One region of the Streptomyces sp. NPDC002676 genome, then DNA from elsewhere that is predicted to be linked to it. Evidence: predicted binding sites of a transcription regulator. Region 1 holds the regulator's gene; the other holds the start of a gene.
The links. The regulator HrcA, encoded in region 1, represses chaperone genes, less so after heat shock. The targets are predictions, from matches to a motif close to TTNGCACTCNGNNNNNCNGAGTGCNAA.

Region 1 (10,406 bases):
GGGGAACCGGAGGTAGGCCGAGGATGCCGGGGATGCCGAGGAGTCCGTCGTAGCGCCCTGAGTCACCTGGTCAGCCTACGCAGCGCCCGGCGGTTCCCGCCCCGGTTTCCGATCACTTGCCCTGCGCCGGCCAGCAGGTCGGGTCGCCCTTGCACCAGAGGGTGCGAGTGACGGTGACCGTCACCGTGGGCCGGGACCCGCCGGGCAGCCGGTAGGACGGCTTGTACGAAGGTCTGTACGAGGGCCGGTACGAAGGGCCGGGCTTGGAGCTGCAGTCGCCGAGCCCGCTCACGTGGAACACCTGCCTGCCGCCGACCCTGGCCGTCAGATCGCCGCGCACACAGGCGCCGTCGACGGCCTTGGTCACCTTCCCGGTGACGGTGATCTTCCGCCCGTCGCCGGTACGGCCCTGGCAGTCGACCGAGACGACGGTTTTCCGCGTCGGCGAGTGCGACCTGCCGGGCGTGTCACCGCCCCGGCCGGTGCAGTTGAGCCAACTGACGTCCACGTGCTGCCGTTTCAGCTCGGCCCTCGCGGTCGTACTGGTGGTGTACGCGGCCGACGCGGAACTCAGCCCGCCCGGATCACACGCCACCAGCGCGCCCCCGGCGAGCACCGCGAGCCCCGCAATGGCCACGACCCGCCCGGTCCCCGTCCGCTGTCCGTTCCGTCTCAATGCCCCCATGAAGTGCAGCGTGCCACCGGCCCGGCCGGGGCGGTAGGCCACTTGCGGCCACTCACACGTTCGGGAACATCACCTTCGGGTGACGCCCGTCCGGTCCCGTCTACGCTGGCGCGATGCGCAGCGAACGCAGGCTCAGGCGGCTGGTCGTCGAGGACGGGACGGAGTACCGGTGGACCGTCCGGCACCGCCACGACGACGCGGGGACCTGCCAGGAGATCCTGTCGCTCCACCGGGACGGGGCCGCCACCCGGATCGTGTTCCACGGGGTCGCCGCCGGGGCGTACACGCACTCCGGGCTCGTGTTCGACGACCGCGGGCACACGGTCAATCTGCACGAGCCGGGAGTCGTGCGGGCCTTCGCCGACGCCGTGCGGCGGCTCGGCCTGGAGGCCGGTGAGGTGGACGGATGGGCCCTGCTGCCCGGTGTCGCCGTCAGCCGCGCAGGAGGAGCCACTCCTGGAGTTCCACCAGGTTGCCCTCCGGGTCCTTGAGGTGGGCGACGCGCATGCGGTCGGTCATGGGGGCCGGGCCGTGGATCAGGGTCGCGCCCCGGGTGGTGATCTCGTCGCAGTAGGTGTCGAGGTTGTCCACGCGCAGCACCACCAGGGAGCGGTGGCCGGTGGCGGTGTCGCCGAGTTCGTTCAGGACCTCGGCCATCATCGAGCGGTCCTGCAGGGCTATTCCTGCGGAGCCGGCGTGCGGGCTGAACTTCTCGTACGGCCCCTCGGTCGCCCCCGACTGCGGCTTGAGGCCGAGGGTGTCGGCGTAGAAGCGGTAGGAGGCGGCGAAGTCGGTGACGAGGAGCCGGACTTGGGCGAGTTCCATGGAGTTCCCCCGTTGTCGGTCAGGACCAGCGGCCGGTGCGTCCCAGGAGGAGGGCCGTCGCGGCGGTGCCGGCAGTGGACGTACGCAATACGGTAGGACCGAGCACGCAGGCCTGCGCGCCCGCCCCCTCGAAAAGCGCCAACTCGTCGCGGGACACGCCTCCTTCGGGCCCGACGACCAGCACGATCTCGCCCTGGTCGGGGAGTTCGGCGGTGGCGAGCGGCGCACTGTCGTGCTCGAAGTCGGAGTGGAGCACGGCGGCGAAATCGGCTTTGGCGAGAAGTGCGGCAACCTGCTTGGTCGTTGCCGCGTCCGCGACCTCCGGGAAGCGGACCCGGCGGGACTGCTTGCCGGCCTCGCGGGCGGTGGCCCGCCACTTGCCGAGGGCCTTCAGACCGCGGTCGCCCTTCCACTGGGTGATGCAGCGGGCGGCCTGCCAGGGCACGATCGCGTCGACGCCGACCTCGGTCATGGTCTCCACGGCGACTTCACCCCGGTCGCCCTTGGGCAGGGCCTGGACGACGGTGATCCGGGGCGAGGGCTCGGGCTCCTCCTCCACCGTGCTCATGCGGACGATCAGCCGGTCCTTGCCCTCGGTGCCGATCACGTCGCACACCGCGAAGCGCCCGTTGCCGTCGGTGAGGACGACCTCCTCGCCGGCCTGGAGCCGCTTCACGGAGACCGCGTGCCGCCCCTCGGGGCCGTCCAGGACGTAGTGGCCGCTGCCTTCGGCTCGGAAGTGCTCGACGACGAAGACGGGGGCCGTCATCGCGCGCCTCCGTGGGACAACGCCGCCCGGGCGTCGGCGAGTTCGGCGGCCAGCAGCTCCACCAGCTGCCCGGCGGGCAGTTCGCGGGCCATGCGGTGCCCCTGGCCCGCCCACAGCGCCATGCCCTGCGGGTCACCGGCCTTGGCGGCGGCCTTGCGCAGCGGCGAGGTCAGGTGGTGGATCTCGGGGTAGGCGGCGGGGGCGTAGCGGCCGTGCTCGCGCATGAACCGGTTGACCAGTCCGCGCGCCGGGCGGCCGGAGAACGCACGGGTCAACTCGGTGCGCGCGAACAGGGGGTTGGTGAGCGCCTGCTTGTGCAGGGGGCTGGCGCCGGACTCGGTGGTGGCGAGGAAGGCGGTGCCCAGCTGGGCCGCGCTCGCGCCCCCCGCGAGGGCCGCGGCGATCTGGCTGCCGCGCATGATGCCGCCGGCGGCGACGACCGGGATGCTCACGGCATCACGGACCTGGGCGATCAGGGACAAAAGTCCGAGGCCGGAGCCGTCGTTCTCCGGGATGTCCCGGTGGGTGCCCTGGTGGCCGCCGGCCTCCACGCCCTGCGCGATCACCCCGTCCGCACCGGCCCGCTCCACCGCGAGGGCCTCCTCGGCGGTGGTGGCGGTGACCAGGGTGAGGGTCCCGGCGCGGCGGAGGGAGTCGAGGGCGTCCCGGCTCGGGATGCCGAAGTGGAAGGAGACGACCGGCACCGGATTGTCGAGCAGGACGGCGAGCTTGGCGTCGTAGCCGTCGTCCCGTCCGCTGTCCGGGTCGCCCAGCTCGGTCTCGTACCAGGCGGCCTCACCGGCCAGCTGGTGGGCGTAGACCTCGACGGCGCCGGACTCGGCATACTCGGGCTGCGGCATGAACACGTTCACGCCGAAGGGGCGGCTCGTGAGCGCCCGCAGCTGCTTGATGTCCTGGTACATGCCGTCGGCGGTCTTGTACCCGGCGGCAAGGAACCCGAGACCACCGGCCTCGGAGACGGCTGCGGCGAGCTGCGGGACGGAGACACCGCCCGCCATGGGGGCCTGCACGATCGGGTGGGGGAAGAGATCGGTCAGTGCGGAGGACATGACCGCATGTTGTCACGTCCTTCGAACAAGTCCGAATCCACCCTTCCCCCTGGCACATGCCACTTCTTCTCGGCCGACCGAGTCGGGGGGCGGGTGGCGGGGTCCAAGGGGCGGAGCCCCTTGGACCCTAGGCCTCGCCAACGGTCAGCGACCGTTGAACGCGTCCTTCAGCCGCGAGAACAGCCCCTGCTGCCCCGGCTGGAACTGCCCCTGCGGACGCTCCTCACCGCGCAGCTTCGCCAGCTCGCGCAGCAGCCGCTCCTGCTCCGGATCCAGCTTGGTCGGCGTCTGCACCTCGACGTGCACGATCAGGTCACCCCGCCCGCCACCCCGCAGATGCGTGACACCACGGTTGTGCAGCGGAATCGACTGCCCGGACTGCGTACCGGGCCGGATGTCGACCTCCTCCAGCCCGTCCAGCGTCTCCAGCGGCACCTTCGTGCCGAGGGCCGCCGCCGTCATCGGGATGGTGACCGTGCAGTGCAGGTCGTCGCCGCGCCGCTGGAACATCGGGTGCGGCAGCTCGTGGATCTCGACGTAGAGGTCACCGGCGGGACCGCCGCCCGGCCCGACCTCACCCTCACCGGCGAGCTGGATCCGCGTGCCGTTGTCGACACCGGCCGGGATCTTCACCGTAAGAGTGCGGCGGGAGCGGACACGCCCGTCGCCTGCGCACTCCGGGCAAGGGTTCGGCACGACCGTGCCGAAGCCCTGGCACTGGGGGCAGGGCCGCGAGGTCATGACCTGGCCCAGGAAGGAGCGGGTGACCTGCGAGACCTCACCGCGGCCCCGGCACATGTCACACGTCTGGGCGGAGGTGCCCGGCGCCGCGCCCTCACCGCTGCAGGTGTTGCAGACGACCGCCGTGTCGACCTGGATCTCCTTGGTCGTCCCGAAGGCCGCCTCGTCCAGCTCGACGTCGATGCGGATCATCGCGTCCTGGCCGCGCCGGGTGCGCGAGCGCGGGCCGCGCTGCGACGCCGTGCCGAAGAACGCGTCCATGATGTCGGAGAAGTTGCCGAAGCCACCGGCCCCGAAGCCGCCCGCACCGGCCCCGCCCGACTGCGAGAGCGGGTCGCCGCCGAGGTCGTAGACCTGCTTCTTCTGCGGGTCCGACAACACCTCGTAAGCGGCGTTGATCTCCTTGAACCGCTCCTGGGTCTTCGGATCGGGGTTGACGTCCGGATGCAGCTCGCGCGCGAGCCTGCGGAACGCCTTCTTGATCTCATCCTGCGACGCGTCGCGGCGCACGCCGAGAACGGCGTAGTAGTCCGTGGCCACTTACGACTCCGCCAGGATCTGTCCGACGTACCGTGCCACTGCGCGTACCGCTCCCATCGTTCCCGGGTAGTCCATGCGGGTCGGTCCGACCACGCCGAGCTTGGCGACTGCCTCGCCGCCCGAACCGTAGCCGACCGACACGACGGAGGTGGAGTTGAGTCCCTCATGGGCGTTCTCGTGCCCGATGCGCACGGTCACGCCCGGATCCTTCGCCTCGCCCAGGAGCTTGAGGAGCACGACCTGCTCCTCCAGCGCCTCGAGCACCGGCCGGATCGTGAGGGGAAAGTCATGTCCGAAGCGGGTCAGATTGGCGGTTCCGCCGATCATCAGCCGCTCCTCGTTCTCCTCGACGAGCGTCTCCAGCAGTGTGGAGAGCACCATCGAGACCGTGCCGCGGTCCTCGGCCTCGAAGGCCTCGGGCAGGTCCTCGACCAGCCGCGGCACGTCCGTGAACCGGCGCCCCGCGACCCGGCTGTTCAGCCGCGCCCGCAGATCCGCCAGCGAGGACTCGCCGAACGGCGCCGGGCAGTCGACCATCCGCTGCTCGACCCGGCCGGTGTCCGTGATCAGCACGAGCATCACGCGCGCGGGAGCGAGCGAGAGCAGTTCCACGTGCCGCACGGTGGACCGGGTCAGCGACGGGTACTGCACGACGGCGACCTGCCGTGTGAGCTGCGCGAGCAGCCGCACGGTCCGCGCCACGACGTCGTCGAGATCGACGGCGCCGTCCAGGAAGTTCTGGATCGCCCGCCGCTCCGGCGCGGTCATCGGCTTGACGCCGGCGAGCTTGTCGACGAACAGCCGGTAACCCTTGTCGGTGGGGATCCGCCCCGCACTGGTGTGCGGCTGCGCGATGAACCCCTCGTCCTCCAGGGCCGCCATGTCGTTGCGCACGGTTGCCGGGGAGACGCCGAGGTTGTGCCGCTCGGTGAGCGCCTTCGAGCCCACTGGCTCCTCGGTGCCCACGTAGTCCTGGACGATGGCGCGCAGCACCTGAAGCCTGCGTTCACTCAGCATTCGCGCGCACCTCCAGCACGTCGTCCCTGGGCCCTTCGGGTCGTCCGCCTGGCACTCTTCGCACGCGAGTGCCAGCCTTCCCCGGCCCAGTGTACGGCTGTGGGGTACGCCCCGGGCAAGGCCGGTCCCCGCGCCACCGTGCCCGGTCCGTGTTCAGGATGACCGTTGTCGCTAGCGTCGCGGTATGACGGTGACTTGGGAAGAGGTGGAGTGGGAGCGGCTCGCCGCGGGGGTCGGACGGTGCCGGCTGCCCGGCTGGGACTGCACCGTGGGGCTGGTTCTGGGGGAGGGTACGGCGCTCTTGGTGGACGCCGGGTCGAGCCTGGCCGAGGGCGCGCGGGTGCGGGCGCGGGCGCAGGCGCTCGCGGGTCGCCGTGTGACCCATCTCGCTCTCACGCATCCGCACTTCGACCACGTCTTCGGCGCCGCCGCGTTCGCCGGCGGGTTCGCCGGGGCGGAGGTGTACGGGGCGGTGGGCCTGGACGCGGTGTTCACGTACGAGCGCGAGGAGCTGCGCCAGGACGCGATCCGCCACGGCCTGCCGCCGGCCGACGCGGACGAGGCCGTGGAAGCCCTGGCCCCTCCCCACCATCTGGTCTCGGGCGAGTGGACGCTGGCCCTGGGCGGCGGCAGGCAGGTACTGCTGGCCAACGTGGGCCCGGGCCATACGGCGTACGACCTGGCGGTCCTCGTACCGGGTGACCCGGAGGTGGTCTTCTGCGGCGACCTGGTCGAGGAGTCCGGTGAGCCCCAGGCGGGCCCGGACGCGATCCCGTCCCGCTGGCCCGACGCACTGGACCGCCTGCTGGCGCTGGGCGGCGAGGACGCGCTGTACGTGCCCGGTCACGGAGCGGTGGTGGACGCGGCCTTCGTACGACGGCAACGCGACGAGCTGGCGGCACGTTTCGGCGTGTCGTGAACGGGGGTCCGCTGCTTCTCCTATCGTCATCCGAATGCGCCAGTACTCCCCCGATCTCACCCCTCCGTGGAAGAAGCAGCAGCCCGCACCAGAGGTCCCGGCGGAGCCCGGCCTTGTGGTGGAGGAGCCCGGCACCGGCTTCTGCGGCGCGGTGATCCGCTGCGAGGCGGGCACAGTGACCCTGGAGGACCGCTTCGGCAAGCACCGGGTGTTCCCGCTGGAGCCGCGGGGCTTCCTGCTGGAGGGGCGGGTGGTGACGCTCGTACGGCCGTCTTCAGGTCCGGTGAGGCCCACCCGCACGGCCTCCGGCTCGGTAGCCGTCCCCGGTGCCAGGGCTCGCGTGGCCCGCGCCGGCCGCATCTATGTCGAGGGCCGGCACGACGCCGAGCTGGTCGAGAAGGTGTGGGGCGACGACCTGCGCATCGAGGGCGTGGTCGTGGAGTACCTGGAGGGCGTGGACGACCTGCCGTCGATCGTCGCCGAGTTCGCGCCGGGCCCGGATGCGCGCCTGGGCGTCCTGGTGGACCACTTGGTCCCCGGCACGAAGGAATGGCGCATCGCGGAGTCGGTGACGAGTGAGCACGCGCTGGTGGTGGGCCACCCGTACATCGACATCTGGGAGGCGGTGAAGCCGGCCTCACTGGGGATCGCCGAGTGGCCTCGCGTGCCGCGCGGGGAGGACTGGAAGACGGGGGTGTGCCGGGCGCTGGGGTGGCCGTCGGAGAACACCGGGGCGGTGTGGCAGGCGATTCTGAAGCGGGTGGGTTCCTACAGGGACCTGGAGCCGGAGTTGCTGGGACGGGTGGAGGAGTTGATCGATTTCGTCACGGGTAGCGGTGGGGCCTGACCTTCTCGTAGGTGGCGAATTCGCTGGTGTCCAGTTCGATGCCGATGGGCTCCAACCGCGTGAGGTCGCCGAACTTGGTGATCCGCTGACGCCGGTAGTCCGCGTCCTCTCCGGTGCCCACCGGCTCAGTGAGCAGTACGCACTGCGCCATGACGGGGTCGGTGATCAGGTAGGCGGGGAGCTTTGCCGCCGCATAGATCGAGCGCTTGACGCGGTAGTCCCGGTGGGCACTGGAGCCGGACACGACCTCGAGCAACATGCTGACCGCTCCGGCGGGCATCACCCCGTGATCCGGCCCGCTTCCACGCTCGGTCACCACAAGATCGGGCACGACCAGGCCGCCCGCAGGGATCATGTCGACGTATTGGTTCTGGAGCCGTCTCCACCGCTCTCGCGGAATCTGGTCCTGCACCTCCGTGACGATCAGGTTGTGCACCAGACCAGCGTTCGGCGTCATCCAGATCTCCCCCCTGAGGAACTCGGTCCTGACGCCTTCGGGAGGCTCGAACTCCTCCAGGAACTTGAGCATCCGCTGATCATTCACAGCACCACCATAGGAAGCGGTACAGGCACCGAAGTCGGGTTCACCACCGATTCACCCGCTGGAGTGATCAGTCCACCAGGTCCCGCACCACCGCATCCGCCAGCAGCCGCCCCCGCAGTGTCAGCACGGCCCGCCCCTCCTCGTACGGCCCTTCCTGGAGGAGCCTCTCCGCCAGCGCGCGCCGGGATGCCGCAAGCCCCGCCTCCTTCAGCAAGGACAGCGGCGCCCCTTCCCGCAGCCGCAGCTCCAGCAGGATCCGCTCCACCCGGCGGTCCTCGTCCGACAGCAGCTCACGCCCGGCCCCCGGCGACCGCCCCGACGCCAGCGCCGCCGCATACGCCCCCGGATGCTTGACGTTCCACCAGCGCACCCCGCCCACGTGCGAGTGCGCCCCGGGACCGGCCCCCCACCAGTCGGCCCCCCGCCAGTACAGCTCGTTGTGCAGGCAGCGGGCGGATTCGGAGGTGGCCCAGTTGGAGACCTCGTACCAGTCGAAGCCCGCCGCCGAGAGCACCTCGTCCGCGATCAGGTAGCGGTCGGCGTGGACGTCGTCGTCGGTCATCGGGACCTCGCCCCGGCGGATGCGGCGCGCCAGCTGCGTGCCCTCCTCGACGATCAGCGCGTAGGCCGAGATGTGGTCGGGGCCCGCGCCGAGGGCCGCCTCCAGCGAGGCCCGCCAGTCGTCGTCCGACTCCCCCGGCGTGCCGTAGATCAGGTCCAGGTTGACGTGCTCGAAGCCGGCCGCCCGCGCCTCCGCCACGCACGCCTCGGGGCGGCCCGGGGTGTGGGTCCGGTCGAGGATCTTCAGCACGTGCTGCTTGGCGCTCTGCATGCCGAAGGAGATGCGGTTGAAGCCGCCCTCCCGCAGGGCCGAGAGGTAGGCCGGGTCGACCGACTCCGGGTTCGCCTCCGTGGTGATCTCGGCGTCCTCCGCCAGGCCGAACTCCTCGCGGATCGCGCCCAGCATGCGTACGAGATCGTCCGCCGCCAGCAGCGTCGGTGTGCCGCCGCCGACGAACACCGTGCGGACCTGGCGGGGGTCGTCGCCGAGCACCTTGCGGGCCAGGCGGATCTCGTCGGTCAGGGTGTCCGCGTAGTTGTCGCGGGAGGCCAGCACTCCGCCCGTGCCGCGCAGCTCGGTGGCGGTGTAGGTGTTGAAGTCGCAGTAGCCGCAGCGGGTCGCGCAGTACGGGACGTGGAGGTAGAACCCGAGGGGTCGATGGGGCGCCCCGGCGAGCGCGGAGGCGGGCAGCGCGCCGTCGTCGGGGACGGGCTCGCCGTCGGGGAGTGCGGAAGGCATGTCCTCCATTGTCCCGCACCGCGACCGTTGCCCGGCTACGCCTGCTCCGCTACTCCGCCTGGAGCACCAGCAGCGCCAGGTCGTCCTCCGGCAGGCCCCCGCCGAAGTCGTGCACCAGGGTCCTGATGCGTTCCGCGATCAGGTCGGCGCTCAGGCCCGCGCAGCCGGACAGGGCGCGTGCGAGCCCGTCGCCGTCGTCGAACTGGCGGGGCCCGGAGCGGCGCTCGGTGACCCCGTCGGTGACGCACAGCAGGCTGTCGCCGGGCCGCAGTTCGAGGGTCTCGCTGGTGTAGGTCTCGTCCTCGACCACACCGAGCAGCGTCTGCGGCCGGGCGGCGGTGCGCACCGTCCCGTCGGGGCTCAGCACCAGCGGCAGCGGGTGGCCGGCGGAGGCGAGGGTGCAGCGGACCCCGCCGTCGTCCAGGGGGGCCAGCTCGCCGTAGAGGAGGGACAGGAAGCGGGTCTGCGGGCCGTCCCCGGGGGGCACCGCCCGGCCGCCGGCGGCGACGAGGGCGCGCGCGGCGGCGTCGGCGGCCTCGGTGGCGTCGTCCAGGAGGAGCTGGTTCAGCCGGTCGAGCACGTCGGCGACCCCGTAGCCCTCGCGGGCCAGCAACCGCAGCCAGGGCCGGGCCAGCCCGATGACGACGGCGGCCTCGGGGCCCTTGCCCTGTACGTCGCCGACGGCGAAGCACCAGCGGCCGTCGCCCGCCGGGAACAGGTCGTAGAAGTCGCCGCTGGGGCCGCCCTTGTCGCAGGGCTCGTAGACGAGCGCGCTGCGCACCCCGGGGATCTCGGCGACCGCGCCGGGCAGCAGGCCGCGCTGCAGGACGGCGCTGATGGTGGCCTGGCGGGCGTACTGGCGGGCCGCGCCGATGGCGAGCGCGACCCGGCGGCTGAGGTCCTCCACCAGCCCGGTGATCTCGTCGGGGAAGCGCAGCAGCCCGCACCGGCCGATGACCAGCGTGCCCAGCGGCCGGCCGCCGGCGATCAGCCGGTACGCGAGCGCGCTGCCGTCGGCGCCCTGCGGGCCGAGCGCGTCGCCGGGCCAGGGGTACGGCTCCGGGCCCGAGCGCAGCCCGTCGCGCGGGCACGGCGGCTCCTTCTCCAGGGCGCGGCGCAGCTCCTCGATGCGGGACTCGCTGGCGTGCC
Region 2 (10,406 bases), on a different contig from region 1:
GTTGAAGGTGCCGCGGATCTTGTTCACGACCAGGGTCGACAGGGCCTCGCCCTCGACGTCCTCGGCGATGATCAGCAGCGGCCGGGAGGAACCGGCCTGGATGACCTTCTCCAGCAGCGGCAGCAGGTCGGCGATCGAGCCGATCTTGCCCTGGTTGATGAGGATGAAGGGGTCCTCGAGGACGGCCTCCATGCGCTCCTGGTCCGTCACGAAGTACGGCGACAGGTAGCCCTTGTCGAAGGCCATGCCCTCGGTGAAGTCCAGCTCCAGACCGAAGGTGTTGGACTCCTCGACGGTGATGACACCGTCCTTGCCGACCTTGTCCATCGCCTCGGCGATCAGCTCGCCGACCTGCTGGTCCTGGGCGGACAGCGCGGCGACGGCGGCGATGTCGGACTTCTCCTCGATCGGGCGCGCGGTGGCCAGCAGGTCCTCGGAGATCGCGGCGACGGCCGCGTCGATGCCCTTCTTCAGGGCGGCCGGGGAGGCGCCGGCGGCGACGTTCTTCAGGCCCTCGCGGACGAGCGCCTGGGCGAGGACGGTGGCGGTGGTGGTGCCGTCACCCGCGATGTCGTTGGTCTTGGTCGCCACCTCCTTCACCAGCTGCGCGCCGAGGTTCTCGTACGGGTCCTCGATCTCCACCTCGCGGGCGATCGTGACACCGTCGTTGGTGATGGTGGGGGCACCGAACTTCTTGTCGATCACGACGTTGCGGCCCTTGGGACCGATCGTCACCTTCACCGTGTCGGCAAGCTTGTTGACGCCGCGCTCAAGGGCGCGACGGGCGTCCTCGTCGAACTTCAGAATCTTCGCCATGACAGCGGAAGCCCTCTCGGAAATCTGTGGGTGAAAAAAGCTGCGCCCCGGGCGCCCGGCTACTTATCGGTCGCGGGGGCCAGGGGCGCAGCTCAAGGCAAGTGTTGCCGAGGTTTACTTCTCGATGATCGCGAGCACGTCGCGAGCCGAGAGGACGAGGTACTCCTCGCCGTTGTACTTCACCTCGGTGCCGCCGTACTTGCTGTACAGCACGATGTCGCCGGTCTTGACGTCGAGCGGAAGGCGCTCGCCGTTCTCGAAGCGGCCCGGGCCCACGGCCAGGACGACGCCCTCCTGGGGCTTCTCCTTCGCGGTGTCCGGGATGACCAGGCCAGAGGCCGTGGTCTGCTCGGCGTCCAGCGGCTGGACCACGATGCGGTCCTCGAGCGGCTTGATGGCAACCTTGGAGCTGGCGGTCGTCACGATCCGACCTCCCCCTTCGGAGATCTCACGGGGTTAACTGTCTGAGGTGGCGACCAGGTGGATCCGTCGTCGCGGGTGCCGGACCTGCCCGTCGCTTTGTTGGCACTCTCCAGTGGGGAGTGCCAGAGCCGAGACTATGACCGGGATTAGCACTCGGTCAAGCGGAGTGCCAATACGCACGGCGCGTCGGCCCTGTTTCCCCGGACCCCGCTGCCGATTTACAGGTAGTCCTCCAGGCGCCCCACCGTCAGCCCCCTCTCCTGCGCCCGCCTCAGCAAGCGGGTCGTTCGCTCGCGCAGGGCCCGCCCCCTCGTGCCGTCCGGGTTCAGGGCCACGATGTCGCCGGGGCGGAGGGTGCGGGGGCCGTGGGTGAAGGTCAGGGTGTGGGCACCCATGGTGGCTCGCCACAGGACGACCGCGGAGATGCCACAGGACGCTGCCGCGCGCAGGGTGGTGGGGTCGTAGTTGCCGTAGGGCGGGCGCAGGAGGCGGGGGTGGAGGCCCAGGCCGGTGCGGAGTCTGTCCTGCTGGGCGCAGATCTCGGCGCGCTGGTCGGCGTAGGGCAGTCCGGGCAGGGCGCGGTGGTCGTGGGTGTGGTTCTCGATGGCGGCGCCGGCCGAGCGCAGCCGGGCGGTGTGCGCGCGGACCGGGCCGGTCGTGGCGCCGGCCAGGAACATGCTGACAGGGAGCCGGAGTTCGCGGACCATGTCGGCGAAGCGGGGGTCCTTCTCGGCGCCGTCGTCGTAGGTGAGGAAGACGACCTTGTCGTGAGTGGGGACGCGGTCCAGCACGGGCGGGAGGGCGGAGCCCTTCGCCCCGAGGGTGCGGGCGGACAGGCGCCTGGCGGGGTGCGCCGGGTGGGACAGGGGTGCCGCCAGGCCCCAGTGGCGGTAGGGCTGGTCGGCGGAGGTGTGCTGCCGTACCCGCTGGGCCGCCTTCTTGCCGAGCCGTTCGATGGGGTCGACGGACTGGGCGCAGCCGGTGAGGAGGAGGGCCGAGGCGAGGACGGCCGCCAGGCCCCGCCGGTTTCCTCCGCGCCTCACAGGTAGTCCTCCAGGCGGGCCACGGCGTACCCCTCGGCGGTGACCTTGTTCAGGAAGCGGCGCATGTCGTCGATCATCGTGCCGTTCCAGTCGTCCCGGCCGCGGAAGTGGGTGAGCACGATGTCGCCGGGGTGCAGGCTGCGGTCCCACTCGCGGTACTCCCAGTGGTCCACGAAGACCTCTTCGTCCCAGATCGGCGCGTACTTGATCCCGCAGGCCTTGGCCGCGCGCAGAGTGTCGCCGTTGTAGTTGCCGTACGGCGGGCGGAAGACGGTGGGGGCCTTGCCGTACTGCCTCTTCATGACCGCCTGCATGCCGCAGATCTGGTCCTTCTGCTGCTCGTAGGACAGGCCGGGCATGTAGGGGTGGGTCATGGTGTGGTTGTTCAGGGTGTGACCCTCGGACTGCATCTTGCGGAAGTAGCCGTAGTCGTCCTTGACCAGGTAGTTGCTGAGGAAGGCCGTGTAGGGGATCTTCAGCTCGCTCATCATGCGCAGGAAGGCGGGGTCCTTCTCGGCGCCGTCGTCGATGGTGAGGAAGACGACCCTCTGCTTGGTGGGGATCGTCGTGAAGACCGGGGGGAGGTTCTCCTCCTCCTGCCCGGTGACCTCGAAGCCGGCGCGTGCGGTGATCCTCGGCTTCCTGGCGGGCGGGGCCGGCGGGGACAAGGGGGTGCGGGCCAGGCCCCAGTGCCGGGCGGCGGCGGCCACCCGGGCGTGCTCGGCGGCGAGATGGTCGGCGTAGGAGTCCAGGGCGCGGGCGGGGCCGCCCTGGACGGGCTGCTGGCCGGGGGCGGGGTGGGCGACGGCGTCGGAGCTGGGGGCGGCGCAGCCGGAGACGACGGCGGCGGACACCAGCGCCGCGGTGCCGCAGCGGAGGATCAGTGTGCGCAAGGGCAACCGATTTTTATCGTTTTGTACGACTGCTCGCATGGTGCCGGATCCTCCCAGGCCCCGTCCCCGGATCCGGGCCGACACCGCCACCGGAGGCGCACGGTCCACCGACTGGCCCACAATGACCCGGTGAACGACCTCGCTCTCCTCCTCACCCCCGAAGGCCGCGCCCTCCTCGACGAGGTGCGCGGCACCGATCCCGCGCAGGAGCTGGCCGTCGCCACCCGGCTGCGCCGCGAACACCCCGCGGAGCTGGTGTCGGCGGCGCTCGGCCAGGCCCGGCTGCGGCAGCGGGCGGCGGCGAAGTTCGGGGCGGCGGACGCGGAGCGGATGTTCTTCACGCCGAACGGGGTCGAGCAGTCGACCCGGACGAGCGTGGCCACGTACCGGGCGGGGCGGATGAAGGAGCTGGGTATCGGCTCGGTCGCCGACCTCTGTTGCGGGATCGGCGGTGACGCCATCGCGCTGGCGCGGGCCGGAATCCGGGTGCTGGCCGTGGACCGGGATCCGCTGACGGCCGCCGTGGCGCGGGCGAACGCCGCGGAGCTGGGGCTCGCCGAGCTGATCGAGGTGCGGGAGGCGGACGTCACGGAGGTGGACACGGCCGGTTTCGACGCCGTGTTCGTGGATCCGGCCCGGCGCGGAGGTCGCGGGCGGATCTTCGACCCCGAGGCCTACTCGCCGCCGCTGTCCTGGGCGGTAGCCGCGGCCCTCCAGGCGCCCCGCGCCGCCCTGAAGATCGCCCCCGGCATCCCGCACGAGGCGATCCCCGCCGAGGCCGAGGCCGAGTGGATCTCCGACGGCGGCGATGTGAAGGAGGCCGTGCTGTGGTTCGGGACCGAGCCGGGCCTCATCCGCGCCACGCTGCTGCCCGGCCCGCGCACGCTGCCCGGCAAGAAACTGCCCGATCCCGGGGTGCGGCCGGTGGGCCGGTATCTGTACGAGCCGGACGGCGCCGTGATCCGGGCCCATCTGGTCGCGGACGTGGCCGAGGAGGTCGGCGGCGGGCTCGTCGACGCGACGATCGCCTACGTCACCGCCGATGAGCTGCGGCCCACGCCGTACGCCACCGCCTACGAGATCACCGACCAACTCCCCTTCAACGTCAAGAAGCTGAAGGCGCTGCTGCGGGAGCGGCAGGTCGGCACGCTGACCGTGAAGAAGCGCGGGTCGGCGGTCGAGCCGGAGGAACTGCGCCGGAAGGTCAAGCCGCAGGGGCCGAACGCGGCCACCGTGTTCCTCACCCGCGTGGCGGGCGCGCCGACCATGCTGATCGGCGCCCCCGCCTGCTGAGCCCATCCGCTCACGGGCCGCACTCCGCGGCCCTGCCCAGCAGCAGTTCCCGCTCCTTCTCGTTGCGGGCGAGCCCGGCCGCGCGGACGAACTCCTCGCGGGCCTCGGCGGTGCGCCCGAGGCGGGCCAGCAGATCGCCGCGGACGCTGGGCAGCAAGTGGTAGCCGCGCAGGGCGGGTTCGCCGGTCAGGGCGTCCACCAGCCTCAGTCCCGCGGCCGGGCCCTCGGCCATCGACACGGCGACCGCGCGGTTCAGCTCGACCACCGGGGACGGCGACCGGGCCGCCAGCAGGCCGTACAGGGCGGCGATGGCCTGCCAGTCGGTGTCCGCGTAGGTGTGGGCGTGGGCGTGGCAGGCGGCGATGGCGGCCTGGAGGGCGTAGGGACCGGGAGCGCCGGTGGCCGTGGCGTCGGCGCGGCCCAGGGCGCGGATGCCGCGGGCGATGAGCAGGCGGTTCCAGCGGCGCCGGTTCTGGTCCCTGAGCAGCACCGGATGGCCGCCGGGGCCGGTGCGGGCGGCGGCGCGGGAGGCCTGGAACTCCAGGAGCGAGGCCAGAGCGTGCACCTCGGGCTCCTTGGGCATCAGGGCGGCCAGCACGCGCGCCAGCCGCAGCGCGTCCTCGCACAGGCCGGGGCGCAGCCAGTCGTCGCCCGCGGTGGCCGCATAACCCTCGTTGAAGATCAGGTAGATGACGTCCAGCACGGACCCGAGGCGGGCCTCGCGGTCGGGGCCGTACGGCACCTCGAAGGCGATGTTCTTCGTGGCCAGGGTGCGCTTGGCGCGGACGATGCGCTGGGCGATCGTCGGCTCCGGGACGAGGTAGGCACGGGCGATCTCGGCCGTCGTCAGGCCGCCGAGCAGGCGCAGGGTGAGCGCGGTGCGGGCCTCGGCGGACAGCACCGGGTGGCAGGTGGTGAAGACCAGGCGGAGCAGGTCGTCGTCGATGTCGTCGGGGTCGGCGGGCTCCTCCGGCGGGGCCGTGGTCTCCAGGTCCCGGCCGATCTCGGCGAGCTTGCGGGCGTACGTCTCCTTGCGCCGGACCAGGTCGACGGCGCGGCGGCGGGCGGTGGCCATGAGCCAGGCGCCCGGGTTGTCGGGCACACCGTCCCGGGGCCACTGCTCCAGGGCCGCGACCAGGGCGTCCTGCGCCAGTTCCTCGGCGATGCCGACGTCCCGGACGATCCGGGCGACCCCGGCGATCACCCGGGGCGACTCCAGGCGGAAGACGGTCTCGATCGCGTGCGCCGTCTCGGCCGCGTGCGCCGTCTCGGCCGCGTGCGCTGTCTCACTCGTGTGCGGCGCCTCGGTCGGGCGTGCTGCGGTGGGCTGCGGTTCCACAGCCCACCATGCAACACCCCGAACGGCTACTGGGGCCAACGCGGGATCAGGCTTCGGCGATCTCCCGCACCTCGCACGAGACGTTCCAGTAGTCCTCGTGGACCTTCAGGAAGCGCTTGGTCCACTCCAGGGCCTCGGCCTTGTCCTTGCACTGCATGATCGCGTAGCCGCCGATGACCTCCTTGGACTCGGTGAACGGGCCGTCGATGACGGAGATCTGCCCGCCCTTCCAGTGCACCGTGGTGCCCTGGGCGGAGGGGGTCAGCCCGGCGGTGTCGAGCATGACGCCGGCCTTGGTGATCTCCTCGATCAGCTCGCCCATCCGCCGCATCAGCTCCTCGCTGGGGCCATCGGCGGGGGCGGAGGACTCGTCGATGTGCACGATCGACATGTAGCGCGGCATGGTGACTCCTTCGGTCGCGGCGGCGGGGCCGTTCCCCGCCGCTCACCCATGCGTCGAACGGGAGACACCCGGATCGACACGGTCCCGGGAAATCTTCCGAGATTTTTTTCCGGCGGCCGGTCAGTCTGCCGATCAGCCGCGCAGCGAGGCCCACAGGTCGTCCGCCGCGGGCTGCCGCGCCACCACGCGGTTGGGGTCGGAGGGCGCGGTCACCACCGGCATCATCACCGTCGTCACCGCGTCGGCCGTCAGGTGCTTCAGGCTCTGGCCCAGCTTCGTCAGCTCGCCCAGGGAGTCCAGTGCGGTGTCGGTGGTGAGGCTCGCGGTGACCGCGTCGGCGACCCGGTACAGCTTGGCGGGGTCGGTGAGCAGGTCGGTGGCCGCGATCTGCTCCAGCAGGGCCTTCACCAGCTTCTGCTGGAGTCCTATGCGGCCGAGGTCGCTGCCGTCGCCTATGCCGTGCCGGGTGCGGGCGAGGGCGAGGGCCTGGGTGCCGTCGAGGTGGTGGGCCCCGGCCTGCAGATGCAGATGGCTCTTGTCGTCGTCGATGTCCTGGGCGGTGGTGACGTCGACCCCGCCGAGCGCGTCCACCAGCCTCGCGAAGCCGGAGAAGTCGATCTCGATGTAGTGGTCCATGCGGATGCCGGTGACCGCCTCGGCGGTCTTCACCGCGCACACCGGACCGCCCACCTCATAAGCGCTGTTGAACATCGCCGAGTACGCCGGAGCCGTCGACCCCCCGGAGGGCAGCGGGCAGGACGGGCGGGGGACGAGCGTGTCGCGCGGGATGCTGACGACGGTGGCCTTCCGGCGGCCCGCGTCGATGTGCACCACCATCGCCGTGTCGGAGCGGGCGCCGGAGCTGTCGCCGCCGCCGAGCGCCTTGTCGGCCTTGCCGCTGCGCGAGTCCGAGCCGAGGACCAGGATGTTCAGGGAGCCGGCCGGCAGCACGGCGGCGGGGGCGGCCGAGGCACCCGGCGACGGGGTGGCCGGCACCTTCGCGGGGCGGTCGTCGCCGAGCGCGCTGTCGATGTCGACGCTTCGGATGTTGTGGTTGAGATGCCAGTACGCCCAGCCCGCGGTGGCCACGCCCAGCACCAGGGCACCGGCCAGGGCGAGACCGGCGGCCTTCAGCACCCTCGACCGCCGGCCCGCCCGCTGTCCCGCCTGTCCCAGCGCCCCGCTGTGCGCCCGCCCGCCCGCGTCGCCTTGCTCCTCGTGTCGCGTCACGGGCAGGAACGTAAGTCCGAATTATTAGGGGACTGTTAGTGCAGGCGGTGAGAGCCGGGTTTCTTGGGAAATTCTCATCCCGGCGTCACCGTGGGTACCGGATTGCTGCCGCTCCAGGGAGCGTTGTACCCGGGCCGGGCGGAGGTTGCGCTGCGAGGTGGAGTGTCCGCGGGAAGCGATTGAACCGAGGGGTCCGAGTGGCACGTATGGAGACACGGCGGAACCAGTCGCTCCCCGATTCCGCAAGACCCCGGACGTGTGCGTTCAGGATGCATTCAGGTTGCCGCCGACAGGGTGGGGGGCGCTTTTGTCCAACCCCCCACCATTGGAGCATTCTTGACGAAGACAAAGTCAGTGATGAAGAAGCTGCCCGAGGTCACCCTCGCGTTCTGGATCATGAAGATCGCGGCGACGACGCTGGGCGAGACGGCGGGCGACCTGTTCGCGCAGACGCTGAAGCTCGGCTACTTCCTCACCACCATCGCCTTGTTCCTGGTCTTCGTGGTCACGCTGGTGATCCAGCTGCGCTCGTCCCGGTACAACCCGTTCTTCTACTGGACGGTCATCCTGTCGACCAGCATGGCCGGCACCACGATGTCCGACTTCATGAACCGCGACGCCAGCGCCAAGTACCTCTCGAACGGCGCGACGAAGCTGGGCTGGGGCCCGCAGGGCCTCGGCCTCGGCTACCCGGAGGGCGCCGCGATCCTCATCTCGATCCTGCTGCTGATCTTCCTCGCCTGGAAGCTGAGCGGGATGACGTTCGAGATCACCGAGATCGTCACCTTCAAGGGCGAGGCCCTGTTCTGGGGCGCGATCCTGGTCTCCAACACCCTCGGCACCTCCATGGGCGACTTCCTGTCCGACAGCTCGGGCCTCGGCTACCTGGGCGGCGCGGCCCTGGTCACCGGCGCCCTGCTCGTGCTGGTCGCGCTGATGAAGGTCCCGGCCGTGCCGAACGTGTTGCTGTTCTGGATCGCGTTCGTGCTGACCCGCCCGCTGGGCGCGACGGCCGGTGACTTCCTGACCAAGCCGACCGCCAAGGGCGGCCTGGACCTGGGTACGGCCGGTTCCTCGGCGGTGCTGCTCGCGGTGCTGTTCGGTCTGATGGCGTACGCGCAGGTGCAGGAGCGCCGGAAGGCGGCGACGCCGGGCCTGGAGCACCAGGGCCCCGAGGCGGAGGCGGTCCAGCCGCAGGAGACCGGGCGCCGGTAACGCGAAACCCCGCCCCGGGAAGTCCCGGGGCGGGGTTCGTCTGGAGCGCCGGGCAGGCCTTGCACCTGCATTTCCCCGCAGGAAGCGGGGCGTCTTTCCTTGGACCACCAACGCACTGCGTCCGTACCGGCGTTCCGGCCGTTCGCTGTGTGATGATCATAGCCCAGTCCGGCCGGACACCTCAACCTCAGCCGTCGGCCACCGACTCGAACCGCCACCGGTGCACGGCCCGCGTCACCAACTCGGCGTCCGGCTCGGGCAGTTCGGGCAGCTCCGTGTCGTACGACGCGTCCCACCAGGTGATGACCAGCACCCGGTCCTGCGGCGCGCGGAAGGTCTCCCGCCGCAACGGCTCCTGCGTCAGGCGCTGTTCGCGTACCCAGGCGAGGAGTTCCGCTCCCCGCCCGTCGGCCGCCCGCGCCTCCCACATCAGGGCGACGGTCATGAGTAGAGGTTCTCCTTGCTGACCTCGTGCACATGGTCGTGCCCGGGGACATGCGGGTCGGTGACCGGCAGGGAGGAGTCCGCCGACAGGTCCCAGCTGGAGGCGGCCCGGTTCCGGGCGACCATCTCGGCGCCGAGCGCTGCCACCATGGCGCCGTTGTCCGTGCACAGCTTGGGGCGCGGCACGCGCAGCCGGATGCCGGCCGCCTCGCAGCGCTCCTGGGCCAGGGCGCGCAGGCGCGAGTTCGCGGCGACGCCGCCGCCGATCATCAGGTGGTCGACGCCCTCGTCCTTGCAGGCGCGCACGGCCTTGCGGGTCAGCACGTCGACCACGGCCTCCTGGAAGGACGCGGACACGTCCCGCACCGGGACCTCCTCGCCCGCCGCCCGCTTGGCCTCGATCCAGCGGGCCACGGCCGTCTTCAGTCCGGAGAAGGAGAAGTCGTACGCCGGGTCGCGCGGGCCGGTCAGGCCGCGCGGGAAGGCGATGGCCTCCGGGTTGCCCTCGCGGGCGTACCGGTCGATGACCGGGCCGCCCGGGAAGCCCAGGTTCAGCACACGGGCGATCTTGTCGAAGGCCTCGCCGGCCGCGTCGTCGATGGTCGAGCCCATCGGGCGCACGTCGGAGGTGATGTCCTCGGACAGCAGCAGCGAGGAGTGGCCGCCGGAGACCAGCAGGGCCATCGTCGGCTCGGGCAGCGGCCCGTGCTCCAGCTGGTCGACGCAGATGTGCGAGGCGAGGTGGTTGACGCCGTACAGGGGCTTGCCGAGCGCGTAGGCGTACGCCTTCGCCGCCGAGACACCGACCAGCAGGGCGCCCGCGAGACCGGGGCCGGCGGTGACCGCAATGCCGTCCAGGTCCCTTGCGGAGACGCCCGCCTCCTTCAGCGCGCGGTCGATGGTCGGGACCATCGCCTCCAGATGCGCCCGGGACGCCACCTCCGGTACGACGCCGCCGAAGCGGGCGTGCTCGTCGACGCTGGAGGCGACGGCGTCCGCCAGCAGGGTGGTGCCGCGGACGATGCCGACGCCGGTCTCGTCGCAGGAGGTCTCGATGCCGAGTACCAGAGGCTCGTCGCGTGAGTCAGCCATTGCTCTCGGTTCCTTGTACGGAGGTCGAAGGGTCGGTCATGCGTCGCATCACCAGGGCGTCCACGTTGCCCGGCTGGTAGTAGCCGCGCCGGAACCCGATGGGCGTGAAGCCGAAACGCTCGTACAGCTTCTGGGCGCGGACGTTGTCCACCCGGCATTCGAGCATCACCTCGACGCACTCGAACGCGGTCGCCGCCCGCAGCAGCTCGGCGAGC

Region 2: groES (co-chaperone GroES) is a predicted target of HrcA. The motif match lies at 1,386-1,412, and genes of this name have one in related genera.

Annotation. Positions count from the first base shown of each region.
Region 1 covers NZ_JBSFVT010000001.1:526,310-536,715, reverse strand. The annotation lists gene ACWD3E_RS02395 (hypothetical protein) at 113-685, opposite strand; gene ACWD3E_RS02390 (hypothetical protein) at 799-1,176, shown strand; gene ACWD3E_RS02385 (VOC family protein) at 1,118-1,510, opposite strand; gene ACWD3E_RS02380 (16S rRNA (uracil(1498)-N(3))-methyltransferase) at 1,530-2,279, opposite strand; gene ACWD3E_RS02375 (nitronate monooxygenase) at 2,276-3,349, opposite strand; gene dnaJ (molecular chaperone DnaJ) at 3,494-4,630, opposite strand; gene hrcA (heat-inducible transcriptional repressor HrcA) at 4,631-5,647, opposite strand; gene ACWD3E_RS02360 (MBL fold metallo-hydrolase) at 5,832-6,566, shown strand; gene ACWD3E_RS02355 (DUF3097 domain-containing protein) at 6,601-7,413, shown strand; gene ACWD3E_RS02350 (Uma2 family endonuclease) at 7,391-7,942, opposite strand; gene hemW (radical SAM family heme chaperone HemW) at 8,025-9,257, opposite strand; gene ACWD3E_RS02340 (SpoIIE family protein phosphatase) at 9,307-10,406, opposite strand, start outside.
Region 2 covers NZ_JBSFVT010000008.1:321,973-332,378, forward strand. The annotation lists gene groL (chaperonin GroEL) at 1-816, opposite strand, end outside; gene groES (co-chaperone GroES) at 931-1,239, opposite strand; gene ACWD3E_RS24275 (polysaccharide deacetylase family protein) at 1,458-2,282, opposite strand; gene ACWD3E_RS24280 (polysaccharide deacetylase family protein) at 2,279-3,214, opposite strand; gene ACWD3E_RS24285 (class I SAM-dependent methyltransferase) at 3,305-4,468, shown strand; gene ACWD3E_RS24290 (RNA polymerase sigma factor) at 4,479-5,705, opposite strand; gene ACWD3E_RS24295 (YciI family protein) at 5,854-6,210, opposite strand; gene ACWD3E_RS24300 (LCP family protein) at 6,343-7,347, opposite strand; gene ACWD3E_RS24305 (COG4705 family protein) at 7,777-8,655, shown strand; gene ACWD3E_RS24310 (hypothetical protein) at 8,843-9,100, opposite strand; gene tsaD (tRNA (adenosine(37)-N6)-threonylcarbamoyltransferase complex transferase subunit TsaD) at 9,097-10,191, opposite strand; gene rimI (ribosomal protein S18-alanine N-acetyltransferase) at 10,184-10,406, opposite strand, start outside.